3 regions of the Streptomyces sp. NPDC029526 genome follow, and region 3 is predicted to be linked to each of the others. Evidence: riboswitches for the same ligand, from Rfam matches in the RefSeq annotation. Region 3 holds a riboswitch; each other region holds the start of a gene.

Region 1 (6,557 bases), on a different contig from region 3:
GGTCGCCAAGGCCAAGGGCGAGGACGCCAAGGTCTCCATCCGCGCCGTGCGCCGCAAGGCCAAGGACGCCATCGACAAGATGATCAAGGACGGCGAGGTCGGCGAGGACGAGGGCCGCCGTGCCGAGAAGGAGCTCGACGACACCACCGCGAAGTACGTCGCCCAGGTGGACGAGCTCCTGAAGCACAAGGAAGCGGAACTCCTCGAAGTCTGATGAACGACTCTTCCTGGGGGGCGTCGCCGCAGGCCGGGTACTGGGGGCCCTCCGACCAGGGGCCCGTCCAGGGGGCCGTCCCGGCGGGTCCCGCGTACGATGCGCATCCCGCGCAGCAGACTCGCCCCATGCCCATCGTGCCCGACCTGCCCGAACCCGGTGGAGACCAGGACCCGGACCAGGGGGCCGCTCGGCTGAGCGGTCCTTTGTTCCGGGACGAGACACCACAGGCGCGGCCCCACCCGGGGGAGGTGCCGCAGAATCCGGAGCCCATGCCCGACGCCCCGCAGCCGGCACCCGTCCCGCAGAAGAAGAGCGCGGGTCGTGACCTCGGTGCCGCGATAGGGGTCGGTGTCGGACTCGGCGCGGTGATCGTCGCGTCCCTGTTCGTCGTCAAGGCGGTCTTCGTCGGCGTGATCGCCGTCGCGGTCGTGGTGGGCGTCTGGGAGCTGACCAAGCGGCTCCAGGAGCGCAAGGACATCCGGGCGCCCTTCGTCCCCCTCGCGATCGGCGGCGCCGCGATGGTCGTCGCCGGGTACGCGCGGGGCGCCGAGGGAGCCTGGGCCGCCATGGCGCTCACCGCGCTCGCGGTCCTGGTCTGGCGGATGACCGAACCGCCCGAGGGCTACCTCAAGGACGTCACGGCCGGCGTGTTCACCGCCTTCTACGTGCCGTTCCTGGCGACCTTCGTGGCGCTCATGCTGACCGCGGACGACGGCTCCTGGCGGGTGCTGACGTTCCTGGTGCTCACCGTCGTCAGCGACACCGGCGCCTACGCCGTCGGCTGGCGCTTCGGCACCCACAAGCTGGCCCCGCGCATCAGCCCCGGCAAGACCCGCGAGGGCCTGCTGGGCGCCATCGGCTTCGCCATGGTGGCGGGCGCGCTGTGCATGCAGTTCCTGATCGACGACGGCTCCTGGTGGCAGGGCCTGCTCCTCGGCCTCGCGGTCGCGGTCAGCGCCACGCTCGGCGACCTGGGCGAGTCCATGATCAAGCGCGACCTCGGCATCAAGGACATGGGCACCCTCCTCCCGGGCCACGGCGGCATCATGGACCGCCTGGACTCCCTCCTCCCGACCGCCCCGGTGGTCTGGCTGCTCCTAGTCCTCTTCGTCGGCTCGGCCTGACGGCCCGCCTGCGCGTCACGGCCCCCGCCCCCGCCACTCCGGGGCGGGGGCCGCGTCGTTGCCGGGCGGTTCGAGCGGGCGCCCGGGCGCCGGCCCTGTCGCCGGGCGGGAACTCCGTCCCGCGCCGCTCCCGGGCGACCGGCGACGACCACCCCCGACAGGTGTGGCAGCCGACACCCGCGGGCCACCCCTCTGGATCTGCGACACTGGTACAGCCATGCCTAAGCCCGGAGAACTCACCTTCACAGCGCCGCGCGGAGCCAAGAAGCCGCCGCGGCACCTTGCCGACCTCACGCCCGCCGAGCGCAAGGAGGCGGTCGTCGCGGCCGGTGAGAAGGCGTTCCGGGCCAAGCAGCTGTCGCAGCACTACTTCGCGCGGTACGCGCACGACCCCGAGCAGTGGACGGACATCCCGGCCGGGTCGCGGGGGCGGTTGCGGGAGGCGCTGCTGCCGGAGCTGATGACCGTGGTGCGGCACCTGTCGACCGACGCGGGGGCCACCCGTAAGACGCTGTGGAAGCTGTTCGACGGCACGCTCGTCGAGTCGGTGCTGATGCGGTACCCGGACCGGGTGACCATGTGCATCAGCTCGCAGGCGGGCTGCGGCATGAACTGCCCGTTCTGCGCGACGGGACAGGCCGGGCTGGACCGGAACCTGTCCACGGCGGAGATCGTGCATCAGATCGTGGACGGCATGCGGGCGCTGCGGGACGGCGAGGTGCCGGGCGGGCCGGCGCGGCTGTCGAACATCGTGTTCATGGGCATGGGTGAGCCGCTGGCGAACTACAACCGGGTGGTCGGCGCGATCCGTCGGCTGACCGATCCCGAGCCGGACGGTGTGGGGCTGTCGCAGCGCGGGATCACCGTGTCGACCGTCGGGCTGGTCCCGGCGATCCACCGGTTCACCGACGAGGGCTTCAAGTGCCGGCTCGCGATCTCCCTGCACGCTCCCGACGACGAGCTGCGCGACACCCTGGTGCCCGTCAACACGCGGTGGAAGGTGCGCGAGGTGCTGGACGCCGGGTTCGAGTACGCGGCCCGGTCCGGGCGGCGGCTGTCCATCGAGTACGCGCTGATCCGGGACATCAACGACCAGGCGTGGCGGGGCGACCGGCTCGGCCGGATGCTCAAGGGGCGGCCTGTGCACGTCAACCTGATCCCGCTGAACCCGACGCCCGGTTCGAAGTGGACCGCCTCGCGGCCGGAGGACGAGAAGGCGTTCGTCGAGGCCATCGCCGCGCACGGGGTGCCGGTGACCATCCGGGACACCCGTGGTCAGGAGATCGACGGGGCCTGTGGCCAGCTCGCCGCGAGCGAGAGGTAGCCTGGCCCGCAGGACAGTAGGACACGTGCGGGGACCGTCAGGGCACCCGCATGGATCGCCGTGGCCGGGCACCCGGCCCGTCACGGCAGTCACATCTTCATATTCCGACAGGGGAGCGCCACAGCGCTGAGAGTGCGGCACCGGCCGCAGACCCTCCGAACCTCGCCCAGGTCATTCTGGGTAGGGAGATCGGTCACCACTCGAGCTGTTGCGCCCTGCCCGGGACCCTCACCGGTCCCGGGCAGGGCCGCGTCTCTTCCTGGTCGCCTCCAGGAGGAATGTCAGTGAGCATCACCCACAAGGTCACACAGCGGGCCACCGTCCTGGCCCTCGGGCTCGGGCTGGTCACGCTGTCCGCCTGCTCGTCCGGCGGCAACGGCGGCGACGGCGACGGCGGGACGTCCGGGTCCGGCGGGTCGAAGACCGTGACCCTCGTCAGCCACAACTCGTGGGCCGCGTCCAAGGACGTGATCGCCGCCTTCGAGAAGGAGTCCGGGTACAAGGTCAAGGTCCTCAAGGACGGCGACGCCGGCTCCGCCGTCAACAAGGCCATCCTCACCAAGGACAACCCGCAGGGCGACGTCTTCTTCGGCGTCGACAACACCCTGCTCTCCCGGGCCCTCGACAACGACGTGTTCCAGCCGTACGAGGCCAAGGACGCCGACCTCGTCCTGCCGGAGTTCCGCGTCGACGAGGGCCGGCACCGGGTCACGCCGATCGACACCGGTGACGTCTGCGTCAACTACGACAAGGCATGGTTCGAGAAGGAGGGCATCGACCCGCCGCGGACCCTCGACGACCTCGTCGAGCCGGAGTACAAGGACCTCCTCGTCGTGGAGAACGCCTCCACCTCCTCGCCCGGCCTGGGCTTCCTGCTGGGCACCGCCGCGAAGTACGGCGACGACGGGTGGGAGGGGTACTGGAAGAAGCTCAAGGCCAACGGCGTCAAGGTGGTCGACGGCTGGGAGCAGGCCTACAACGAGGAGTTCTCGGGCTCCGCAGGCGGCAAGGAGGCCAAGGCGGACCGTCCGCTCGTGGTGTCCTACGCCTCCTCGCCGCCCGCCGAGGTCATCTACGCGGACCCGAAGCCGGACACCGCCCCCACCGGCGTCGCCGAGGGCACCTGCTTCCGCCAGGTCGAGTACGCGGGGCTGCTGAGCAACGCCGAGAACCCCGAGGGCGGCAAGGCACTGCTCGACTTCCTGATCAGCAAGCAGTTCCAGGAGGACATGCCGCTCAACATGTTCGTCCACCCGGTGCGCGAGGACGCCGAGGTGCCCGAGGAGTTCGCGCAGTTCGGTCCGCGGGCGGAGAACCCGCAGACCATGGACCCGGCGAAGATCGCCGAGAACCGTGACCAGTGGGTCAAGTCGTGGACCTCGCTCGTCCTGAAGTGAAGCGACCCGCGGCGAGGCGGCGCGGAAGTGCGGCGCGGCTCGGCCTGATGGCCCTGCCCGTCGCCTTCTTCGCCGTCTTCTTCGCCTACCCCGTCGCCGCGATCGTCGCGCGCGGACTGAACATCGACGGGGTGTGGCAGTTCGGCCGGATCGGCGAGGTCCTGGCGCGGTCCGACGTGCGCCAGGTGCTGTGGTTCACCACCTGGCAGGCCCTCGCCTCCACCGCCCTCACCCTGCTGATCGCCCTGCCGGGCGCCTACGTCTTCGCCCGCTTCGACTTCCCCGGCAAGCAGGTGCTGCGGGCGGTGGTCACCGTCCCGTTCGTGCTCCCCACGGTCGTCGTCGGCTCCGCCTTCCTGGCGGTCGTCGGACGCGGCGGGCTGACGGACGACCTGTGGGGGGTGCGCCTGGACACCACCGTCTGGGCGATCCTGCTCGCCCACGTCTTCTTCAACTACGCCGTCGTCGTACGGACGGTGGGAGGTCTGTGGGCCCAGCTGGACCCGCGGCAGGAGGAAGCCGCGCGGATGCTCGGCGCCTCCCGGTTCGCGGCCTGGCGGACCGTCACCCTGCCCGCGCTCGCGCCGGCCGTGTCCGCCGCCGCGCTGATGGTCTTCCTGTTCACCTTCACCTCCTTCGGCGTGGTCCAGATCCTCGGCGGACCCGCCTTCTCGACCCTCGAGGTGGAGATCTATCGCCAGACCGCCGAGATCTTCGACCTCTCCACGGCCGCCGTGCTGACGATGATCCAGTTCGCCGCCGTCGGCGCGATCCTCGCCCTGCACGCCTGGACCGTGCGGCGGAGGGAGGCCGCGCTGCGCCTGGTCGACGCGGCGACGACCGCGCGCAGGCCGCGCGGCGCCGGACAGTGGGCGCTGCTCGGCTCGGTCGTCGCCACGGCGGCCGTACTGCTGGTGCTGCCGCTCGCGGTGCTCGTCGAACGCTCCCTGGGCGCGGCCGGTCTCGGCTACTACCGGGCGCTGACCCGCGACGACGGGGGAGTGTTCCTGGTCGCCCCCGTCGAGGCGGTGGGCAACTCGCTGCGCTACGCCCTCGCCGCCACGGTGATCGCCGTGGTGATCGGGGGTCTCGCCGCCGTGGCGCTGACCCGGCGGGACGCCGGCCGCTGGGTGCGCGGGTTCGACGCGCTGCTGATGCTGCCGCTCGGGGTGTCGGCGGTGACCGTCGGCTTCGGGTTCCTGATCGCGCTGGACGAACCGCCGTTGGACCTCAGGGCGTCCTGGATCCTGGTGCCGCTCGCGCAGGCGCTGGTCGGTGTCCCCTTCGTCGTCCGGACCATGCTGCCGGTGCTGCGGGCCGTGGACTCCCGGCTGCGGGAGGCGGCGGCGGTGCTCGGGGCGTCGCCGTGGCGGGCCTGGCGGGAAGTGGACCTGCCGATGGTGCGGCGGGCGCTGCTGATCGCGGCCGGGTTCGCGTTCGCCGTGTCGCTGGGCGAGTTCGGCGCCACGGTGTTCATCGCGAGGCCGGACAACCCGACCCTGCCGGTCGCGGTGGCCCGGCTGCTCGGGCGGCCCGGGGACCTCAACTACGGCCAGGCGATGGCCCTGTCGACGATTCTGATGATCGTGTGCGCGGTGGCGCTGCTCCTGCTGGAGCGCCTGCGGACCGACCGGACCGGGGAGTTCTAGATGCTGCTGAGCCTCGCAGGCGCGACCGTCCGCTTCGGCGGCCGGGCGGTGCTGGACAGGGTCGACCTGGGGGTCGCCGAGCAGGAGATCGTGTGCGTGCTCGGTCCCAGCGGCAGCGGCAAGTCCACGTTGCTGCGCGCGGTGGCCGGGCTGCAGCCGCTCGACGCGGGCCGCGTCCTGCTGGACGGCCGCGACCAGGCGGGTGTGCCCGCGCACCGGCGAGGGGTCGGGCTGATGTTCCAGGACCACCAGCTGTTCCCGCAGCGGGACGTGGGCGGCAACGTGGCCTTCGGCCTGCGGATGCACGGCGCCCCGCGTGCGGAACAGCGCGAGCGGGTACGGGAGTTGCTGGACATGGTCGGCCTGCCCGGGGCCGCCCGCCGGGCCGTGGCCGCACTGTCCGGCGGCGAGCAGCAGCGGGTCGCGCTGGCGCGGGCCCTGGCACCGCGGCCCCGGCTGCTGATGCTCGACGAGCCGCTCGGCCAGCTCGACCGGTCGTTGCGGGAACGGCTGGTGGTCGAACTGCGCGAGCTGTTCGGCCGGTTGGGCACCACCGTGCTCGCCGTGACACACGACCAGGGCGAGGCGTTCGCGCTGGCCGACCGGGTGGTGGTGATGCGCGACGGACGGATCGCCCAGTCGGGGACGCCGCTGGAGGTGTGGCAGCGGCCGGCCGACGCCTTCGTGGCGCGCTTCCTGGGCTTCGAGAACGTGACGGAGGCGACGGTCGACTCCGGGGTGGCACTGACCCCGTGGGGCAAGGTGCCGGTCCCGGAGGACGCTCCGCGGGGCACCCGGACGCTGCTCGTCCGGCCCGCCGGGGTCCGGCTGGTCCCGGCCGACGCG
Region 2 (6,557 bases), on a different contig from region 3:
GCCGGACGGATGTGGTGACGGAGCGCCAGGAGTACGCCGTGGGGACGGTCTGTGCGGCGATCCCGGTCACGGTCGGCAGTACGGCCGCGGCGATCGCCATTTCGCTGCCCGCACACCAGGCCGACCGCCTGGTCCCCGCGGCGCAGCGTCTGCAGACAGAGGGGGCGCGTCTCGTCGGGTCGCTCGCACTCTCTATCAGTATCTGAAAACTTACTCCTTGTGATCTGCTGTGTACTTTCAGCAAGATTCCATCAGGTGTCAGGTGGTCCATTCCCGGCCAGTCGACGGCAAATGACGGGGTAGGCGATGCGCGAATCCGTGCAGGCAGAGGTCATGATGAGCTTTCTCGTGTCGGAGGAGCTGTCCTTCCGCATCCCGGTGGAACTCCGCTACGACACCTGTGATCCCTATGCCGTGCGGCTGACGTTCCATCTTCCGGGTGATGCGCCGGTGACCTGGGCGTTCGGGCGGGAGCTCCTGGTCGACGGTGTGGGGCGCCCGTGCGGTGAGGGCGACGTACGGGTCTCTCCCGTGGAACCGGACGCCCTGGGCGAGGTGATGATCCGGCTCCAGGTCGGCAGCGACCAGGCGCTGTTCCGCTCCTCGACGGCTCCGCTGGTGGCGTTCCTCGACCGCACGGACAAGCTGGTCCCGCTGGGCCAGGAAGGCGCGCTCGCGGACTTCGACGCCCACCTGGACGACGCACTGGACCGGATCCTGGCGGAACAGAGCGCCGGCTGACGCCCGCGCGGGCCGCCCGGGTGGGTGGAACGCTCCTGAGCGTTCCACCCACGATGCGCAGAAACGCTCCGTCAGCTTCCGGCGGCCACCTCCTGGTGGCCACCTCCGGCGGTCAGCCCGCGTCACCGCGGTGGACGACCGCTTCCCCCGCGGTGGAACGCGAGGGTCACAGCGGGGCACCACGGGTGCCGCAGTGCCGGGCAGCCGGTGGGGCGCCGGGGTTCGCCGGCCCTGGGGGAGGCCCGTCGGCCGGCGCAACACCTCGACGCGGGGCGTTCCGCGACGGAAGACCGGGCCGTCCGGCCGGGGCCGCCGAGGCTCAGCGCTTGCGCCGCCTCCCCCGCCCTCCGCGCGGGGAGGCCGGCCGGGCTTGCGGGACCGTCCCGCCGCCCCCGGCCTTCGCGGCTGCCTTCGGCCGACTGCCGTCCGTCGGACGGTCCGCCGAGACGACCAGGGCGGCCAGCGCCGTGGTCACCGGCACGGAGGCGACCAGTCCGATCGACCCGATGAGGGTCCGCACGATCTCCTCCGCCACCAGTTCGCTGTTGGCCACCGTTCCGACGCCGCTCTGCGCGATGGAGAACAGCAGCAGCAGCGGCAGGGCGGCACCCGCGTAGGCGAGAACGAGCGTGTTGACCACCGAGGCGATGTGGTCACGGCCGATCCTGATCCCCGCGCGGTACAGCGCACGCCGGCTCATCAGCGGATTGGCCTCGTGCAGTTCCCACACCGCGGACGTCTGCGTGACGGTGACGTCGTCCAGCACACCCAGCGAGCCGATGATCACTCCGGCCAGCAGCAGACCGCTCATGTCGATCCCCGGATACAGCCCGTGGATCAGACCGGTGTTGTCGTCCGTGTTCCCGGTCAGCGCCGCCCAGCCGATGAACACCGAGCCGAGGATGCCGATCAGCAGCAGGGAGATCAGGGTGCCCAGGACGGCGACCGACGTGCGGGCGGACAGTCCGTGACAGAGGTACAGCGCGATCAGCATGATGGCGCTCGCCCCGACCACGGCGACCGCCAGGGGGTTCGACCCCTGCAGGATCGCGGGCAGGATGAAGAAGTTGAGCACCACGAAGCTCATGGCCAGGGCGACCAGCGCCATGACCCCGCGCAGCCGTCCCACGGCCACGACCGCGAGCGCGAAGACGCCGGCCAGCAGCGCCAGGGGGAAGCGCCGGTTCACGTCGGTGACCGAATACTGCAGGTCCTTCGGCGCGGACGGCTCGTAGGCGACGACGACTTCCTGATCGCGGCTCAGCTGGCGGGACTGGTCGGGCTGCACGATCTCGGTGAACGTACGGCCCTTGTCCTTGCCGGAGTCCACGCGGATCGTGGCCTTCTTGCAGGTGCCGTCCGCCTGTTGCTGGGCCGACGAGCCCTCCGCCGTGGACGTGTCGCCGGTCGGCACGCCCCCGGAGGCGTTGACCGACCTGCAGCTCACCTCGACCACGTCGGTGACCGTCGCCTGCTGGGTCTGCCGGTCGAAGCCGACACCGGTGCGTTCGTGCCCGGGGGTACCGCCCGGCCACAGCACCACCAGGCCGGCCAGCACGGCCACGGCGAACGGGATCAGGATCGCCGCGATGACCTTGCGCAGGTGTCGCGAGACGGGAGCCGCCGGACCGTGGCTGTGGCTGTGGGCGTGGCCACCGCCCGGCCCCGCATGCCCGTGGCCCGGCTCGGTGCCGGTTCCGGGTCCTTGGCCGGGGACACCGCCGTTTCCGGCGCCGGATCCGTGGGGTGGTTCGGGCGGGGGGTACGGAGGATGGTGCGTCGAGGTCACCGCCCGATCATCGCAAGAACGGGGAGGGCCCTCTGGTCACCGCGCCAGAACGGAGGCTAGCGTGGGGGCAACTTTGTACACGCGGGAGCTCGGAGCACCGGGCTGAGAGGGCGCTGACCTCCGTTCCAGCGACGTTTCACATGAAACATCACCGAGTCCGAGTGATGTTGCACACGAAACGCCGACCGACGGAAGCCGCTGCGTCGACCGCCGAACCTGTTACCGGGTAATGCCGGCGTAGGGAGTAGGTCTCATGACCAACAAGGACGCACGCACGCCTGTCTCCACGCAGAACCCGACGGATGCGTCGGTGAGCGAGAACGGGGAGACCCCACCGTCCATCGGCTGGCACAAGGCGTACGTCGAAGGCACCCGCCCGGATCTGCGGGTGCCGGTCCGACAGGTGCATCTCACCAACGGGCAGTCGGTCACCCTGTACGACACCTCGGGCCCGTACACCGATCCGCACGTCGACACGGACGTGCGCAGGGGGCTGGCGCCTCTGCGGGAGCACTGGATCGTCGCCCGGGGCGACACCGAGGAGTACGCGGGACGGCCGGTGCGCCCCGAGGACGACGGAATCAGGCACACCTCACCCCGGGGCGGCCTGCGCAACCTCGACGCGGTCTTCCCCGGCAGGCCGCGTCAGCCACGCAGGGGACGCCCGGGTCGGCCGGTCACGCAGCTCGCCTACGCGCGACGCGGCGAGATCACACCGGAGATGGAGTACGTCGCCATCAGGGAGAACGTCACCCCCGAGGTGGTGCGCGAGGAGATCGCGGCGGGGCGCGCCGTGCTGCCGGCCAACGTCAACCACCCGGAGACCGAGCCGATGATCATCGGCAAGCGGTTCCTGGTCAAGGTGAACGCCAACATCGGCAACTCGGCAGTCACCTCCTCCATCGAGGAGGAGGTGGAGAAGATGACCTGGGCGACGCGCTGGGGCGCGGACACGGTGATGGACCTGTCCACCGGCCGCAACATCCACACCACGCGGGAGTGGGTGCTGCGCAACTCACCCGTGCCGATCGGGACCGTCCCGCTCTACCAGGCCCTGGAGAAGGTGGACGGCCGGGCCGAGGAGCTGACCTGGGACATCTACAAGGACACGGTCATCGAGCAGGCCGAACAGGGCGTGGACTACATGACGGTCCACGCGGGCGTGCGCCTGGCGTATGTGCCGCTCACCGCCCGCCGCAAGACCGGCATCGTCTCGCGGGGCGGTTCGATCATGGCCGCGTGGTGCCTGGCGCACCACAAGGAGTCGTTCCTCTACGAGAACTTCGAGGAGCTCTGCGAGATCCTCGCGGCCTACGACGTCACGTACTCGCTGGGGGACGGCCTCCGGCCCGGCTCGATCGCCGACGCCAACGACGAGGCCCAGTTCGCGGAGTTGCGCACGCTCGGGGAACTCAACCGGATCGCCAAGCGTTTCGACGTACAGACCATGATCGAGGGCCCGGGCCACGTCCCGATGCACAAGATCAAGGAGAACATCGACCTTCAACAGGAGATCTGCGATGAAGCTCCGTTCTATACGCTCGGCCCGCTGACGACGGACGTCGCGCCGGCCTACGACCACATCACCTCCGGCATCGGCGCCGCCATGATCGCCTGGTGGGGCACGGCGATGCTCTGCTACGTCACCCCGAAGGAACACCTGGGTCTGCCCAACCGCGACGACGTCAAGACCGGCGTGATCACGTACAAGATCGCCGCGCATGCCGCTGACCTGGCCAAGGGACACCCGGGAGCGCAGGAGTGGGACGACGCCCTGTCCGACGCCCGCTTCGAGTTCCGGTGGGAGGACCAGTTCAACCTGGCCCTCGACCCGGACACGGCGCGGGAGTTCCACGACGAGACCCTCCCGGCGGAGCCGGCCAAGACGGCTCACTTCTGCTCGATGTGCGGGCCGAAGTTCTGCTCGATGAAGATCAGCCACGACATCACCGAGCGGTTCGGAGGCACGGCGGCCGACGGTGCCTCCGCCGAAGAGGTCGCCGAGGGCATGCTGCAGAAGTCGAAGGAGTTCGCGGCGAGCGGTAACCGGGTGTACCTGCCGATCGCTGACTGACGCGCGTGCACGGCACGGCGCCGGCTGTTCTGCGGGGCAGTCGGCGCCGTGCGCCGCTCTTCTCGCCAGTCACGGCGGTGAGTGGGCCGTGGACAGCGGGGGACGTGCGGGGTGACCGGGGCCGCCCTCGGAACTCGGACCGGACCGACGGGCAGGCAGTGGCCGCCGACCGGGGGTGCCCCTGTCGGCGAGCCGTGGTCAAGGTCGCTGGGCGTTCCGCAGGCGTTCGACCTGGCGGCTGATCAGCTCGGTGGGGAACGAGAGGTCCTCGCCTGTGCTGAGCTCGCTGAACGTGGCGATGGTGTTCCCCGTGCGGACCACGACGTACTGCTGGTTGTGGCGGTCGCCTTCCGGCCCGGAGGGGTCTGTCTCCCGGTAGGCCACGGCTTCGTCACCGACCCGCGGGGCGGTCTCCGTCCTCACCCGCACCGTGTACGGCCCGACCCAGCCTTCTCCCTCGTACGAACGGCAGGTGGCGAGTGCCCGCTCGAGTTCGGCGAAGATACGTGCGGCCTCGCCCTCCGCGTAGGAAGCCAGTGTGGAGCTGCCGCCCATGAGGTTCTTCTTCCAGTTGAAGTGCTGGAAGACGTGGGCGGCCGACCCCTTGCCGTTCCGGACGTCGGGCAGCGGTCGGCAGGCAGGATCGGACGGGGGAGGAAACGAACGTCCGCTGTCCTCGGGCTCGGGTTCCTGCACCGTCAAGGGCTCGTGGACCTCGGGCACTTCACCGGGTTGGAAGGCGAGCGCCTTGAGCCGGGCGGTTGTCAAGGGCTGCACGGGGGGCCGGGCCGCAGACGCCGAGGACGATGCCTCGGGCGCGGCTTGCGTCTCCTGTGCCGGGGCGCACCCCGAGGTGAGGCACAGACCGATGACCGCCGCCGCGGCGGCTCTTCCCGGTCCTCTCGTGCGCGGTCGCATGAGTGGGTCCCCCCGGACGGATGTGGATGAGAGAGCGGTGCCGTGTGCGTGAGCGGGAAGTTACCAGGGGTGTGCGCGGGAGGTGCTGCCGGGACGACCACTTCGCGGTGAGGACCGCCGGGCGACGCATGGGTGCCTTCGCCCCGGGCGAGGTGCGCAGGTGCTCATCGGGTCCCGGCGCCCGGTCCGAGGACGCGAGTCCGTACGTCCGGAGGTGGCGCCGCCCCACGGGCGGAGGATCCGCTGCGCCCGGGCCGGCCGGTGGGTACGACCGGGTGCTCCCCGTACCCGGCACGGTGGGTTTCGGACACGCGGGGAGGCAGACTGGCCGCATGACTGCGACACCGATGAGCAAGGGTTCCAACCTCCCGGTCGATGCCCCCGTGGTGCGCGTCGAACTGGCCTGGGGGACCGGTCCCGGGGTGCCCGATGTCGACGCCTCGGCCCTGCTCCTCACCGAGGCCGGCCGGGTGCGGGACGACGGCGACTTCGTCTTCTACAACCAGCCGCGCCACTCGTCCAACGCCGTGACGCACCGCGGGAAGCATCCCGCCGCCGGGGGCACGACCGACACCCTGGAGGTCGACCTCCGCTCGCTGGAACCCGCCGTCGAGCGCATCGTGCTGTGCGCGTCGGCGGACGGGGGCACCTTCGGCCAGGTACCGGGACTCGTGCTGCGGCTGCTGGACGCCGGGACCGGAGCCGAACTGGCCCGCTTCGACATGGCGGCCGGGACGGAAACGGCCTTCATCGGCGGTGAGCTGTACCGGCGGCAGGGGGCCTGGAAGTTCCGGGCCGTGGGGCAGGGCTACGCCTCCGGACTGGCCGGACTCGCCACCGACTTCGGCATCTCGGTGGACGACGACGCCCCGGCCGCGCCCGCCACCGCGGCGCCGCCGCAGGTCCCGCCCGCCGCTCCCCCGGCCCCGGCCGCGCAGGCGCCGTACCCCTCGGCGCCGGTGCCGCCGACCGCGGTGCCCCCGCCCCACCCCGCGCCCCCGCCCGCACCCGCATCCCCGCCCGAACCGGTCACCG
Region 3 (6,557 bases):
CAGCCCGGCGTCCTTCAGCCGGTCCCGGGCCTGCTGCTCGGTCTTGCCCAGCAGCGGCGGGACCTTGGTGAACTGGCCGGAGTTGATGTACCAGACGCCGGTGCCGACGCCCAGCACCAGCAGCACGGCGACGACGACCGCCATCGGGCCGCGCCGCAGCGCCGGAAGGCGCCGGGGCGACGGCGGAAGGGGAGGCGGTGCCTGGAGCCGGCTGGTGCGGTGGTCGGAGCCGGCCCCGCCGCCCTCGGCCCGCCCGTCGCCGTCGTCACCGTCGACCGGCAGCGGGCGCGGGATCGTCAGCGCGCGCGGGATGACACTCGTACGGTCCTCGGCGTTGTCGTGCTCCGCCGACACGGCCTGCGGGGGCACGGCGTCCAGCTGCTCCCCGGTGAGCGCGGCGCGCGCCTCGCGGGTGCGCGCGAGCAGCGCCACCGCGTCGTGCGGGCGGACGCCGGGGGTGCGGGCGGTCGCCGACGCGACCAGCTCGTCCAGCTCGTAGGCCATGCCGGGGACGGTGGCCGACGGCGGCGGCACGTCCTCGTGCAGGTGCTTGTAGAGGATCGTCGCGGGGGAGTCCCCGTCGTGCGGCTTCTCGCCGGTCAGCATCTCGTACAGCAGGATCCCGCACGCGTAGACGTCGACGCGCGGATCGGCGGTGCCGTGCTCGATCTGCTCCGGGGCCAGGTAGGACACCGTGCCGAGCACCGTGCCGGTGGTGTTGGTGACCGTGTCGACCGCCCGGACCAGCCCGAAGTCGGCGACCTTGACCCGGCCGTCGTCCCCGATCAGCACGTTCTCCGGCTTCATGTCCCGGTGCACGAACCCGGCCCGGTGCGCGGCGCCCAGCGCGGCCAGCACCGGCTCCAGGATGTCCAGCGCCGCCCGGGGCTGGAGCGCCCCGCGCTCGCGCAGCACGTCCCGCAGGGTGCAGCCCGCGATGTACTCCATCGCCAGGTAGACGTAGGCCCCGTCGGTGCCCTGGTCGAAGACCTGCACCACGTTCGGGTGGGCCAGCCGGGCGACGGACTTGGCCTCGCGGATGAACCGCTCGACGAAGGAGGCGTCGGCGGCGAGGGCCGGGTGCATCACCTTGAGCGCGAGGACGCGGTCCAGCCGGGTGTCCACGGCCCGGTAGACCGTGGCCATACCGCCGACCGCGATCCGCGCCTCCACGCGATACCGGCCGTCGAGCACCTGCCCGACCAGAGGGTCCTGAAGGGTCGTGTCCACGCAGGTGAGTCTACGAGCCGCCGCCGACACCCCCGCCCGGTCGGCCCCCGATCGGGGCGGGACTGCAGCCGACCTGTGACGCAACGCACGAGAGGGGGCGCGGGCGGGCGGGACCCGGCCGGCCGGACGGCGCCCGTCCGGCTGCGGATGCGGCTGCGGCTGTGGCTGCGGATGCGACGGATACGACGACGGTGACGGCAGCGGCGACGGTGCGTCGGGGCGGGCCGGTGACGGCGGCGGCGACGGTGCGTCGGGGCGGGCCGGTGACGGCGGCGGCGCGTCGGGGCGGGGCGGTGCCGGACGCGCCGGTCGGAACGCGCCGGTCAGAACGCGGGCCGCTCCGGGTCCAGGGCGGCCCGGCCCTCCGTGGGCGAGGACGCCTCCGCGAAGTGACGCCGCGGGATGCGCCCCGCCAGCCGGGCCAGCCGCCCCGCGTCGACCGCGTACCGCATCGCGGCGGCCATCCGCACCGGCTCCTGCGCGCGGGTCACGGCCGAGGCCAGCATCACCCCCGCGCACCCCAGCTCCATCGCCAGCGCCGCGTCGGAGGCCGTCCCCGCCCCCGCGTCCAGGATCACCGGCACGCCCGCCTGCTCCACGATGAGCTGGAAGTTGTGCGGGTTGCGGATGCCCAGACCGGAGCCGATGGGGGAGCCGAGCGGCATGACCGCCGCACAGCCGACGTCCTCCAGCTTCCGCGCCAGCACGGGGTCGTCGTTGGTGTACGGCAGCACCGTGAAACCGTCGTCGACCAGGATCTCCGCCGCGTCCAGCAGCTCGACCGGGTCCGGCAGCAGGGTCCGCTCGTCGGCGATGACCTCCAGCTTGACCAGGTCGGTGCCCAGCGCCTCCCGCGCGAGCCGCGCCGTCAGCACGGCCTCGCCCGCGGTGAAGCAGCCGGCCGTGTTCGGCAGCACCCGGATGCCGAGGCGCTCCAGGACGGACAGCACCGAGCCGTGCACCGAGGGGTCCACCCGGCGCATCGCCACGGTCGTCAGCTCGGTGCCGGAGGCCGTCAGGGCCCGCTCCAGCACGTCGAGGCTGGGAGCCCCTCCGGTGCCCATGATCAGCCGGGAGGTGAGGGTGAGGTCCCCCAGGACGAACGGGTCGTCGGCCATGCTCAGCCTCCCTGCACCGCGGTGAGGACCTCCACCCGGTCCCCCTCCGCGAGGGGGGTGGACGGCCACTGCGCGCGCGGGACGACGGTCTCGTTGACGGCGGCGGCCACCCCGGAGGGCGCCGCGGTGAGCGACCGCACGACGTGGTCGAGCACCGTACCGGGCTCGACCGCGAGGGGGTCGCCGTTGACCGAGATGGTGAGCGGAGGGTTCATGCGGACTGCTCCAGGAGTGCGCCGGCGGCGAACCGCCGGGGGGTGAACGGACGTGCTTCCTCGGGGAGTTCACCGGTGGTCAGGGCGTGCGCGAGGACGTCGCCGGTGATCGGCGTGAGCAGCACCCCGTTGCGGTGGTGGCCGGTGGCCAGCAGCAGGCCGGCCAGGCCGGTCGGGCCGAGGAGCGGCGCGTTGTCGGGGGAGCCGGGGCGCAGCCCGGCCCGTGTCTCGGTGAGCGGCAACTCGGTGATGCCGGGGACCAGTTCGTGCGCGTCGCGCAGCAACTGGTACACCCCGCCCGCGGTGACCGTGGTGTCCCAGCCCACCTCCTCGCTGGTCGCCCCGATCACCAGCTCACCGCTCTCCCGCGGCACCAGGTAGACGTGGCTGCCGCGCACCACGGCGCGGACCGTCCGGTTCAGGAACGGCATGCGCCGCGCGGGCACCGTCAGCCGCAGCACCTCGCCCTTGACGGGCCGGACGGGGGGCCGCACCTCCTCCGGGACCCCCGCGAGCCGGCCGCTGAGGCTGCCCGCCGCGAGCACCACCTGACCGGCGGTCAGCTCCGTGCCGTCGGCGGTGACCACCCCCGTCGCCCGGTCCCGCACCACGGTCAACCGCTCCGCCCACGCGCGGTGCAGCACCACCCCGGCCCGCTCGCACGCGGTCACCAGGGCCGCCGCCAGCAGCCGCGGGTCGATGCCGTGGTCGCCGTCCACCCGCAGCCCGCCCCGCACCCCGGGTGCGAGCATCGGCTCCAGGCGCCGGCACTCCCGTCCGGTCAGCCACTGCGAGTCCAGGCCCGACCGCTCGTGCAGGGCGTGCAGTTCCCGCAGGTGCGCGCGGTCGTCGGCGTCGAGGGCGACCGCCAGGGTGCCGCACCTGCGGTAGCCGAGGTCCTGGCCGGTGGCCTCGGTGAGCTCGGCCGCGAAGTCGGGGTAGCGGTCCGCCGAGGCGAGGTTCAGCCCGAGCAGGGTCTGCTCGCCGTAGTGGAGTTCGGTGACGGCGGCCAGCATGCCGGCGGCCACCCGGGCCGCGCCGCCGCCGGGTTCGGGGTCCACCACGGTCGTGGTCAGCCCGCGCTGCGCGGCCCGCCAGGCAGTCACCAGGCCGATGATGCCGCCGCCGACGACGAGGACGTCGGAGGCCGGTGGGGTGCCCGAGGCGGTCGGTGCGGTCCCCGGGGTGTGTGTGGGCGGCATGGGCGTCCAGCCCCTCCCTTCGCCGGCATGACCCGGATCAGGTACGTACGGTCGGAGGCCGCCAGCCTCCCTCTCAGCCCGGTGCGTCCGGACTCCCGCGAGTGCTTACGGCGGCCACCCTAGTCCCCGGGCCGGCACACCGGCAGGGGGGCCGGTGCGGCGGGCCCGGCGGACGCACGGTCCGCGCTGTGCGGCGGTTCACGGCGCGACCGGACTGACCCGCGCGCCGACCGGTGCCTAAGGTGATCGGGTGAGCGAGCAGACGCAGGAATCCGCACCGTCCGACGCGCGCCGGGTGGTGGTGGCGGGCGCCGGCATGGCGGGGGTGCAGACCGCGGTCGCCCTGCGCGAGCAGGGCTTCACCGGCCCGGTGACCCTGATCGGCGCCGAACCCCACCAGCCGTACGACCGGCCGCCGTTGTCCAAGGCGGTGCTGCTCGGCAAGGCCGAGGACTCCGCCTTCGACGTCGACTTCGAGGACCTGGACATCGGACTGCGGCTCGGCTGCGAGGTCCTCGGCCTGCGCCCCGCCGACCGGGTGCTCGACACGGAGGCCGGGCCCGTCCCCTACGACGTCCTGGTGGTCGCCACCGGGGCCGAACCGGTCCGGCTGCCCGGCACCGAGGGCGTGCCCGGCGTCCATCTGCTGCGCACCCTGGACGACGCCGCCCGGCTCCGGCCGCTGCTGGCCGAGAAGCACGACGTGGTGGTGGTCGGCGCGGGCTGGATCGGCGCCGAGTTCGCCACCGCCGCCCGTGAGGCGGGCTGCGCGGTCACCGTCGTCGAGGCGGCCGGCCTGCCCCTCGCGGACGCCCTTCCGGCCGAGGTGGCCGCGCCGATGGCCGCCTGGTACGCCGACGCCGGCGTGGAGCTGCGGACGCGCACCCGGGTGCGGGGCGCCGAGCCGGGGGCCGTCCTGCTCGACGACGGCACACGGCTGCCCGCGGGCGCGGTGGTCGTCGGCATCGGCGCCCGCCCGGCCACCGGCTGGCTGACCGGCACGGGGGTCGAACTGGGAGAGCACGGCGAGGTCGTCGCCGACCGCCACCTGCGGACGTCCGCGCCGTCCGTGTACGCCGTCGGGGACTGCGCGTCCTTCCCCTCGGGGCGGTACGGCGGGCGCCTGCTGGTGCACCACTGGGACAACGCCCTCCAGGGGCCGCGCACGGTGGCCGCGAACATCCTCCGGGAGGCGACCGGCGGGGAGCCCGCCGTCTACGACCCGGTGCCGTACTTCTGGTCCGAGCAGTTCGGACGCTTCGTCCAATATGCGGGACACCACGCGGACGCCGACCGGACCGTCTGGCGTGGCGACCCCGCCGACCCGGCCTGGACCGTCTGCTGGCTGCGGGACGGGCGCCTGGTCGCGCTGCTGGCGGTGGGACGCCCGCGCGACCTCGCCCAGGGGCGCAGGCTGATCGAGGCGGGCACCCCGGTCGACCCTGACCTGCTGGCCGACCCGGCGCGCCCGCTGAAGTCGGCGACGCGGTGACGGGAGGGCGCGCGGGGGGCGGGCGGATCCGGGTGCGGGGGAGCGGGCGCCGGGGGCGGTCCGGCCGGGGTGTGACGGTGACGTGACGGACGTTGGACGGCCGCTGGACGGGAGCCGGTGCGGCCGGTGTGGCACGTGCGGCCGGTGTGACACGTGCTGCGGGTGGGGCAGTGGGGCGGGTACTGCGGGCGGGGTGCCCGGGCGGCGTGCGGGGCGGCGCCCGGTTGCCGGTGCGCGCGCCGGTGCCCGTGCCGGGGGCCGTGCCCGGCGGGGTTCCACGCGCCGGGCGGGCGCGCGGGCGGGCCGGGGCGCGACGCGCCCGTCGGCCCAGGTGGGCGGGCCCGGCTTCCGACTGTCGGTGCCGGGTGGCACGCTTGTACCGTGACCGAGATTGACGCAAACATCGATGCTCTCGTCCCCGCCTGGCTCACCCTCCCCGACATCGCCGAGAAGCTCGGCGTCGAGGTGACGCGCGTCCGGCAGCTGGTCAAGGAGGGCCAGCTCATCGCCGTCCGCCGTGGTGAGAACCGCGCGCTGCACGTCCCCGCCGCCTTCATCGACGGGGACAAGGTCGTCAAGGGCCTCGTCGGCACCCTGACGCTCCTGCGGGACGACGGTTTCACGGTCGAAGAGATGCTGGAGTGGCTCTTCACCCCCGACCCCAGCCTGCCGGGCACGCCCGCGCAGGCGCTGAGCGAGAACCGCGGCACGGAGGTGAAGCGCCGCGCCCAGGCGCTCGCCGTCTGACCCACCCGCACCGTCCGCCGGCCGGGCCGTCCCGGCCGGCGCCCGGCGAGCCGCCCGGAGCGGCCCGCCGGGACCCGGCACCGGCCCCGCGCCGGGCGGGCCCCTGCGGCACCGGCCTTCTGCCCCGCACCGGCCCCCCGCCACGCGCCGGGTGACGGGCCCGTACGGCCGCGGCACCGCGCGGCCGGGCCGGCACGCGCCGGGGCGCGGCGCCACGGTGGCGCCGCCGCACCACCACACCGCCACGCCCTGCACCGCCGCCGCACCCGACACCCGCTGATACCGCAGACACCGAGGCCCGCCGCCCGGGCCCTGGGGGGAGCACCACATGCCCGACGCCACCGCCGACTCCGCTCCGGCCGCCGCCGCCACCGCCCGGAGGCGTCTCGCCGACGCCCGCCTGTACCTGTGCACCGACGCCCGCACGCGACAGGGGGACCTCCCGCAGTTCCTGGACGCCGTCCTGGCGGGTGGCGTCGACATCGTGCAGCTGCGGGACAAGGGGATGGAGGCGGCCGAGGAGCTGGAGCACCTCGCCGTCCTCGCCGAGGCG

The links. A riboswitch is a leader RNA that binds a small molecule or an ion and turns the genes downstream of it on or off. The one in region 3 is predicted to bind thiamine pyrophosphate.
Region 1: another riboswitch for thiamine pyrophosphate. It lies ahead of AB0F01_RS10760 (thiamine ABC transporter substrate-binding protein); the one in region 3 lies ahead of thiO (glycine oxidase ThiO).
Region 2: another riboswitch for thiamine pyrophosphate. It lies ahead of thiC (phosphomethylpyrimidine synthase ThiC); the one in region 3 lies ahead of thiO (glycine oxidase ThiO).

Annotation. Positions count from the first base shown of each region.
Region 1 is NZ_JBEZWE010000002.1:1,180,466-1,187,022, forward strand. It holds gene frr (ribosome recycling factor) at 1-214, shown strand, start outside; gene AB0F01_RS10750 (phosphatidate cytidylyltransferase) at 214-1,341, shown strand; gene rlmN (23S rRNA (adenine(2503)-C(2))-methyltransferase RlmN) at 1,559-2,665, shown strand; TPP riboswitch at 2,765-2,870, shown strand; gene AB0F01_RS10760 (thiamine ABC transporter substrate-binding protein) at 2,944-4,062, shown strand; gene AB0F01_RS10765 (iron ABC transporter permease) at 4,110-5,711, shown strand; gene AB0F01_RS10770 (ABC transporter ATP-binding protein) at 5,712-6,557, shown strand, end outside.
Region 2 is NZ_JBEZWE010000004.1:160,581-167,137, reverse strand. It holds gene AB0F01_RS13615 (helix-turn-helix domain-containing protein) at 1-206, shown strand, start outside; gene AB0F01_RS13610 (SsgA family sporulation/cell division regulator) at 307-741, shown strand; gene AB0F01_RS13605 (YibE/F family protein) at 1,061-2,530, opposite strand; TPP riboswitch at 2,602-2,791, shown strand; gene thiC (phosphomethylpyrimidine synthase ThiC) at 2,784-4,604, shown strand; gene AB0F01_RS13595 (hypothetical protein) at 4,803-5,381, opposite strand; gene AB0F01_RS13590 (VWA domain-containing protein) at 5,855-6,557, shown strand, end outside.
Region 3 is NZ_JBEZWE010000001.1:324,403-330,959, reverse strand. It holds gene pknB (Stk1 family PASTA domain-containing Ser/Thr kinase) at 1-1,230, opposite strand, end outside; gene AB0F01_RS01475 (thiazole synthase) at 1,554-2,348, opposite strand; gene thiS (sulfur carrier protein ThiS) at 2,351-2,563, opposite strand; gene thiO (glycine oxidase ThiO) at 2,560-3,765, opposite strand; TPP riboswitch at 3,763-3,874, opposite strand; gene AB0F01_RS01460 (FAD-dependent oxidoreductase) at 4,016-5,257, shown strand; gene AB0F01_RS01455 (Rv2175c family DNA-binding protein) at 5,639-6,004, shown strand; gene thiE (thiamine phosphate synthase) at 6,333-6,557, shown strand, end outside.